Regions from separate parts of the Shewanella sp. KJ2020 genome, predicted to be linked through region 2. Evidence: riboswitches for the same ligand, from Rfam matches in the RefSeq annotation. Region 2 holds a riboswitch; the other holds the start of a gene.
The links. Region 2 has a riboswitch for cobalamin ahead of MJO46_RS07930 (ABC transporter ATP-binding protein). Riboswitches for the same ligand answer to the same signal wherever they lie in the genome.

Region 1 (3,420 bases), on a different contig from region 2:
AAGTTGATTGCACGTATTCCGCGCCTGACTTGGTTAGGCCGAGGAAATGAGGGTTATGTCGGCATCAGTGAAAAGGGCGAATGGGTATCTTGGTCGATGAATCTGGCAATGTTCGACAAATCGCCCGTACAACCTGCGGACTCCTTAGTGATTAAGCCGCTGGATTTATCCCCCGCTGCCCAGTGTGAAACTCCAGAGCAACGTCAGGCGATTTTGAGCAAGGAAAGGCCGCAGCGTAAAGTGACTTGGTCATTTGATTAAAGCATATTTTAGCTGGGTAAATTTACCGTCACTTCGCTGGTAAATGGCATGTTTCACTGTTATTGTCGGTTTTGCGGTGATTCTTGCTGTTAAAGTTGTATTTAATCTGTGTTTTAACTGTTTTCCCGTTAAATTCTTGGCTAGAATGCAGGATGTTTTCTATTCAATTTCATAATTCGCTCAGGTTAGCGATACAAGGATGATAAATATGAAATTAGCATTGAGTGCTCGGGTGGGTGTAATTCAAGGCATAAGTGTATTGCAGCTCTGTGGTTTAATGGGATCTGAGTCCGCACAAGCGACCTTAGATAAGCCCAGAGGCGAGGATTATGCCTCCCATAGCCACGTATTGCCGGTATTTGGTCAGCAGTTAGGATTTAATCTCCCCAGTGGTTGGAAGCAAGCCCACCATGAAGAGCGTGACGGCGTGTTTATGGCAGAGTTTGTGCCTGAGCTCGAAGCGCTCAACCAATGGAGCACGCTGTTTTGTGTGCAGGGCTTTAAGGGCATGGCCGAAAGCGCCAGCCCCAAGCAGTTTTTAGATGCGATGGCCGAGGCTTACCAAGCCGCCTGTGACGGTGAAGTGGTTTATCAAAAACTGGGTGCTACTCAAGTGGATGGTCACGAAGGCTTTCAGGCCATTCTCGGGTGTACCACAATGCCGCATGTCCATGGCGCGACCCAGTTTAATCCGAGTACCTTTACCTCAAATCCCCAGGGTGAAATTGGTTATTACACTGTGGTAAGTGGTAAAAAAGATTTGTATTTACTGCATAAATCGATGCGTGGCGATGTTTTTTCTGCGGATAAACCACCGCTGCAGGCAGCCAATAGTGCAGACTTTATCTCCGCCCTCGGGCCCTTTTCATTGAAGTAGCTGATACCCCTAGTGCGAGAGTCATAGACTTTCATCCGTATAGACGTCTATAATGCGCGCGCTCAGTGCCTAATGGTGCTGAGCAACACCGCTCTTCAAAGTATGTTTACCTAGCTTGATTGGTAGCTTGATTTGAGAGTGGAAGCAGATTTTTAGTCAACCTTCTGAGGTGCTTGCGTGCTAAGGCCGCGAGATAATCGGGAAGCCAGTGGAATTCTGGCACTGCCCCCGCAACGGTAAATGGTGAGAAACGGCCGCATTGGATAGCGATGTTCAAGATGAACCCTATCGGCTCAATGTGTAAAGGTTGGTTTCGCGTTAGTCCTTCTATTGATTGGATTAATATAGCCTAAGTCCGGAGACCGGCCCTGAAGGTGTTTTTGAGATTTCGGTGGGCAGATCTCAAAATGCGATAGTAGTGTCCGTATTTATACTGGAGCAACGGTATCGTGGCGCCAATGCCCCGTTTTCCTTCTGGAGTTAAAGGTAAAATGGGAACACATCCAACAAAAATCGCGCTGCTGATCGGCAGCCTTTGCAGTTTTTCTGTTATCGCGCCCGCCGTGGCTGCCGATGAAACCAACACAGCCAAAGTCGATGAACATATTGTGGTGATTGGTCGTGCTGATAAGACCCCTTTAAATATTGCCGCCAATGTGAATGTGATTGACGCCGCAGCGATTGAAATGAGTGGCGCCACCAGTGTGACCGATGTTTTACGTGGCCAAAGTGGGATCCAAATTTCCGATAATAATATCGGTACTAGTTTTGCGATGCGTGGTTTTAGTGCGAGCACTGCCGTTAATAACACTTTGATTTTGCTCGATGGTCGCCGCCTAAATAATATCGATATCGCCGCCCCTAGCTTAAATGCAATTCCCCTAAATCTTGTTGAACGGATTGAAATTTTATCCGGCAGTGCGGGTGTGCTCTACGGCGATCAGGCCGTGGGTGGGGTGATCAACATTGTCACTAAATCACCTGAAAATACCGGCGGCAGCGTGCAATTATCCGGCGGTAGCTTTAATACCTACGAAGGCCGCGGCGATGTGTCCGGCGCGATCAACAAGGATTGGCGCTATTTTCTAACCGGTAGCTACAACCAAGGTGACAACTATCGTCAGCATAATGCCAACGAAACCGGCTCGATCCTTGGCCGCATTCAATATAAAACCGCTACCGATTCTTTCTTCGTTGAAACCAGCTATTACGACGATGACCGCGAAAATCCAGGGGCATTGACAGTCGAACAATTCAAATACGACCCACGCCAGTCTTCCAATAAAAGCGAATATGTTCATGAGATGACCACTGCGGCGCGCAGCGGCTATCAGCATCAGCTTAACCAGAACTGGGCGTTCGCGGCAGATCTGGATTACAGCGATACCTTAGTCAGCTCCGTCAATTGGGGCGCGGGTAGCCATAACACCCGATCGCTGTTGGTGTTTAGCCCCAAAGCTTTAGCTAACTACAACACTCGTCAAGGCGAGCTAAACCTAGTGACAGGCTTAGATATCAGCCGTGGTAAGGCCGATTACGATTCTATGGCGCGTAGCAATGTGCAGGACATGCAAAGTGCTTACCTGCAAGCCACTGTGCCATTAAGCCATACCTTAAGTTATGTGGTGGGCGGACGTTATGCGCGGGTGACCGACGAGTTAGTCGATGGCAATGTCTATCCAAATGGCATCGATTTAGATGAAGATGCGACCGCATTCGAGTTGGGGTTAAACTATCGCCCGAGCGCGGAGCACAGATTGTATCTACGCGGTGATGAAAACTTTCGTTTCGCTAAGGTCGATGAGCAAGCCTACACCCCGAAAGATGTGTATGGCCTAAAGCCGCAGACGGGCCGCTCCTATGAGGCGGGTTGGGATTGGACTCTTGCTAGCCAAAGCCTACGCGTCAGCTTATATCGTCTCGATTTAGAAGATGAAATTGTCTTCGATCCGAGCGCCGAAAAGCCTGATGGTGGTAGCTTCCAGGGGGCGAACGTCAATGCCGATGCTTCACGCCGTTATGGCGTGAGTGCCGATTGGGATTGGCAGGTGACTCAAGCGTTGCAGTTAGGGCTGGAATATAACTATATTGATGCCGAATTTACCGACGGCGTGAATGAGGGCAAAGCCCTGTCTTGGGTGGCGGAGCACTCGGGACGCGGTTATCTCAGTATGGATTTTGCCGAGCATTTTCAAGCATTTGCCGAGGCGATTTACACGGGCGAGCGCTTTGTTGAAGGGGATAATGCTAATGAAGGCGATAAACTTGCCAGTTATGTGCTC
Region 2 (3,420 bases):
GATGCCGTTGCCTGCGGGCTAGCAAAATACAACAGCAAACTGGTTAAAGCGCCAAACATAAAAGAGGTCGCCACACCGGAAAGCAACATGCGCTCCACTTGGCTGTTGAGCCCAAGCCCCGACAAGGCAAGCACAATCAGCACAGATAAACTGGCGCCAATAAAGGCGCCAAAGGGCAAGCTAAACCACAGTAAACCTGCAAATACCCCAGAACCACTGAAGATCCCCGTATTGACAACAACCCCGACACTCCCAAATAAACCAGATCCTGTGAAGAGAGTGAGCATAACGACAGCCCCAAAGGAGGCGCCCGAACTAATACCGAATAAATAGGGATCGGCCAGTGGATTGCGGGTCACGGTTTGCAGCACACTCCCCGCCAGAGACAACCCCGCCCCCGCCACAAAGGCGAGTAAAATTCGTGGCAGCCTAAGCTCCATCACAATCCGCTCTGTGATGCCATTCACATTCGTTGGATTAAGAGTGCCAAAGCTCTGGAGTAACTTAGTGATAAACACATGCAATACATCTAAAAAACCAATAGTCGCCGCCCCAAAACTCGCCGCGGCGATTGGCGTTAATATCCCTAGGACCACGAATCCTAGGATCAACCATTGCTGTTGTGTTAACGGTGTCAAAATGCGATTAACCATACTGCCGAGCATATGTGTCATTGCGTGCTTCATTTATCCCCCTCAAGTTCGCTGGGGTAAAGTTTGGGGGGCTGCGACTCGTGTAAGCTCTGATTCGGTTGATAACCGTAAAAGTAACTAATCAAAGGATTGCCATGTTGCGGATGGCTCGATACCTGAGCGCAGACACCAAAGACATCGGCGATACGCGCCTCGGTTAACACCTCAGACGGGGTGCCCATCGCACTCACTGCTCCCTTATCGAGCAATAGCAAACGGTCACACAGGGCGCTGGCTAGATTGAGATCGTGGATTGAGGCTATCACGCTAATACCAAGACTCCTCACTAATTCAAGGATTTGGATCTGATAACGCACATCGAGATGATTAGTAGGCTCATCTAAAATCAGTAACTGTGGCTGCTGGACTATGGCGCGGGCGATAAGGGCTCGCTGCTTTTCGCCGCCGGACAAACGCTCATACTGTTGGTGCAGTTTTTGGCTTAGTCCCACCTTTTCCAGCGCCTTAGCAATCCTTTGGCTATCACAGCTAGAATTAGTGTCGAACATGCCCTTATGGGGCGTTAATCCCATTGCCACCAACTGCTCGGTCGTCATATCAAAATAATGGGGCGTATCCTGCTGTACAACGGCAACTTTGCAGGCGAACGCCTTGGGCGATAACTGCTCAATATTTTGATTAAAAAGACTAATACTGCCACGGCTTGGGCGTACAAAGCGGTAAATACAACGCAGCAGACTCGACTTGCCCGCACCGTTAGGGCCAATAAGCCCCAGCATTTGGCCGCTTTGCAAAGCAAAATTAATATCCGCGAGAATGGTTTTTCCCTCGATAACCCAGCTCAAATCGCTCACCTTGAGTGCGGTATCCGGGATAGAGGTTTTAATTGGTTGTAATGGCAACGGCTTCACTGAGACTCAGCCCCCGCGTAAAAACAACCCTTTGCCCAAAAGGCCAATATAGTGATCATCATATTCTGCTCCCTCGAGTTACCCGCTCGAGAACTAAAGCTGCATGCAGCGATAACAGCAATAGGCAGGTCTCCTGACTTGTAGGGGAAGAAGGTTCTAGGTTCTAGGCGCTTCTTTTACTACTCACAGTTGCGGGTACAGTTCGGGCTGGCTGACGGGCAGCGCCCCGATTCCCTATTATGTATGGGTTGATATGCTCGGGTTTTCACGACTTATCCCAGTAGCAAAATATCCAAGAGCACATTCCCAACACCTATTGCTGCGATGTTTCCGCTTAAGCAGACCCATCAAGAAAATGCATTATCCTATATCTAGCTTGTAAGGCAATGCCGTTTAAATGATAAAACCCTGATATTAATTGTGTTAACACATAAACCAGCACAGACAAGGGATTTCCCGCATCAAGTGCACATTGACTTTGCATTTGGCACTAGGCATTTGGCACTTGGCACTAGGAACTAGGCCAGTTTAAACGCCAATAACGCTCACCGAGTGTATCTTCGAGCACATTGATACCCACCACTGCGGCCTCTGGCAGTGTCAACTGGCTATAAAAACCTGGCACCTGCACCGCCCCTAGCGCCCTTGCCATTAAATGGCGGAGCACGCCGCCATGGCTAATGATCCAAATAGTGGCGACTGGTGCAGTAATCGACTCGGCGCTTAGTGTTGCCTCAGACTCAGCAGGGGCAGCCTCAGCCGGGGCGACTGGATTATCCTTTGCCATTTGAGCAAAGGCTTGATCCAAAATTCCCTCGATGGCGGCATTTATTCGCTGCTCAAAACTCACCATTGATTCCCCTTGGGGTGGCGCTGCTAGCCATGGATTTTGCCAATAGGCCGCCAGCAATTCGCCTTCTTGTCGATATAGCTCCTCGAATGTGCGCCCATCCCAATCACCAAAATCGAGTTCCTGCAAACTATCGAGCAAGGTGACGTCCAAGGGGCTAGATACATGCGGATTTTGCCCCTTCTCGCGCAATGAATCGGCAAACGCCTTAGCAAATTCGGCGCAGCGCCTTGAGGTGGAGCTATAAATCCCATGGAAAATCCCCGACCGCGCCGCTACCGCCGCCGACATCTGCTGCCAACCCTTTTCACTCAGGGGTACATCGACGCGACCACGTAAAATCGCTCCGCCCTCGCATTCCCCGTGGCGCAACAGTAATAAGCGAACTTGTTTCATATTTGACTTTCATCTTGCCCTGACAATCCGATGTCGCGTATTATGGACGTCTATACGTTTAAATGTCCAAAACAAAACGAACGACATCCAATAATAAAATGCAATTTGTCACCGGATTGCGTACTTTGGACTCAACTTAGCTGTAGTAAAGGTAATCATTTTATGGCGATATCACCCCATCGAGCAGGCCAAATACTGGCAGACATTCGCAACCAACTGTCCCAGCGCATCCTGATCTTAGACGGCGCCATGGGCACTATGATCCAAGGCTACAAGCTGGAAGAAGCCGATTATCGCGGCGAGCGTTTCAAGGATTGGCATACGGATGTCAAAGGCAATAACGATCTATTAGTCCTGACTCAGCCGCAGATCATCAAACAAATCCACACCGACTACTTAAATGCCGGTGCCGATATTATTGAAACCAATACCTTTAACGCCACCACCATCGCCATGGCCGACTACGATATGCAGTCGTTGTCCGCCGAAATTAACCGCGAAGGCGCGCGCCTCGCTCGGCAGGCCTGTGATGAAATAGAGAAAGCCACGGGGATCCCACGCTATGTCGCCGGTGTGTTAGGGCCCACTAACCGCACTTGCTCGATTAGCC

Region 1: linked by a shared signal. The riboswitch ahead of MJO46_RS09235 (TonB-dependent receptor) and the one ahead of MJO46_RS07930 (ABC transporter ATP-binding protein) in region 2 are both predicted to bind cobalamin.

The regions. Positions count from the first base shown of each region.
Region 1 covers NZ_JAKUKD010000015.1:49,716-53,135, reverse strand. Annotated here, with positions in the region: gene MJO46_RS09245 (hypothetical protein) at 1-261, shown strand, start outside; gene MJO46_RS09240 (hypothetical protein) at 470-1,138, shown strand; cobalamin riboswitch at 1,289-1,524, shown strand; gene MJO46_RS09235 (TonB-dependent receptor) at 1,630-3,420, shown strand, end outside.
Region 2 covers NZ_JAKUKD010000012.1:115,642-119,061, forward strand. Annotated here, with positions in the region: gene MJO46_RS07925 (iron ABC transporter permease) at 1-686, opposite strand, end outside; gene MJO46_RS07930 (ABC transporter ATP-binding protein) at 683-1,564, opposite strand; cobalamin riboswitch at 1,670-1,855, opposite strand; gene MJO46_RS07935 (histidine phosphatase family protein) at 2,076-2,810, opposite strand; gene metH (methionine synthase) at 2,973-3,420, shown strand, end outside.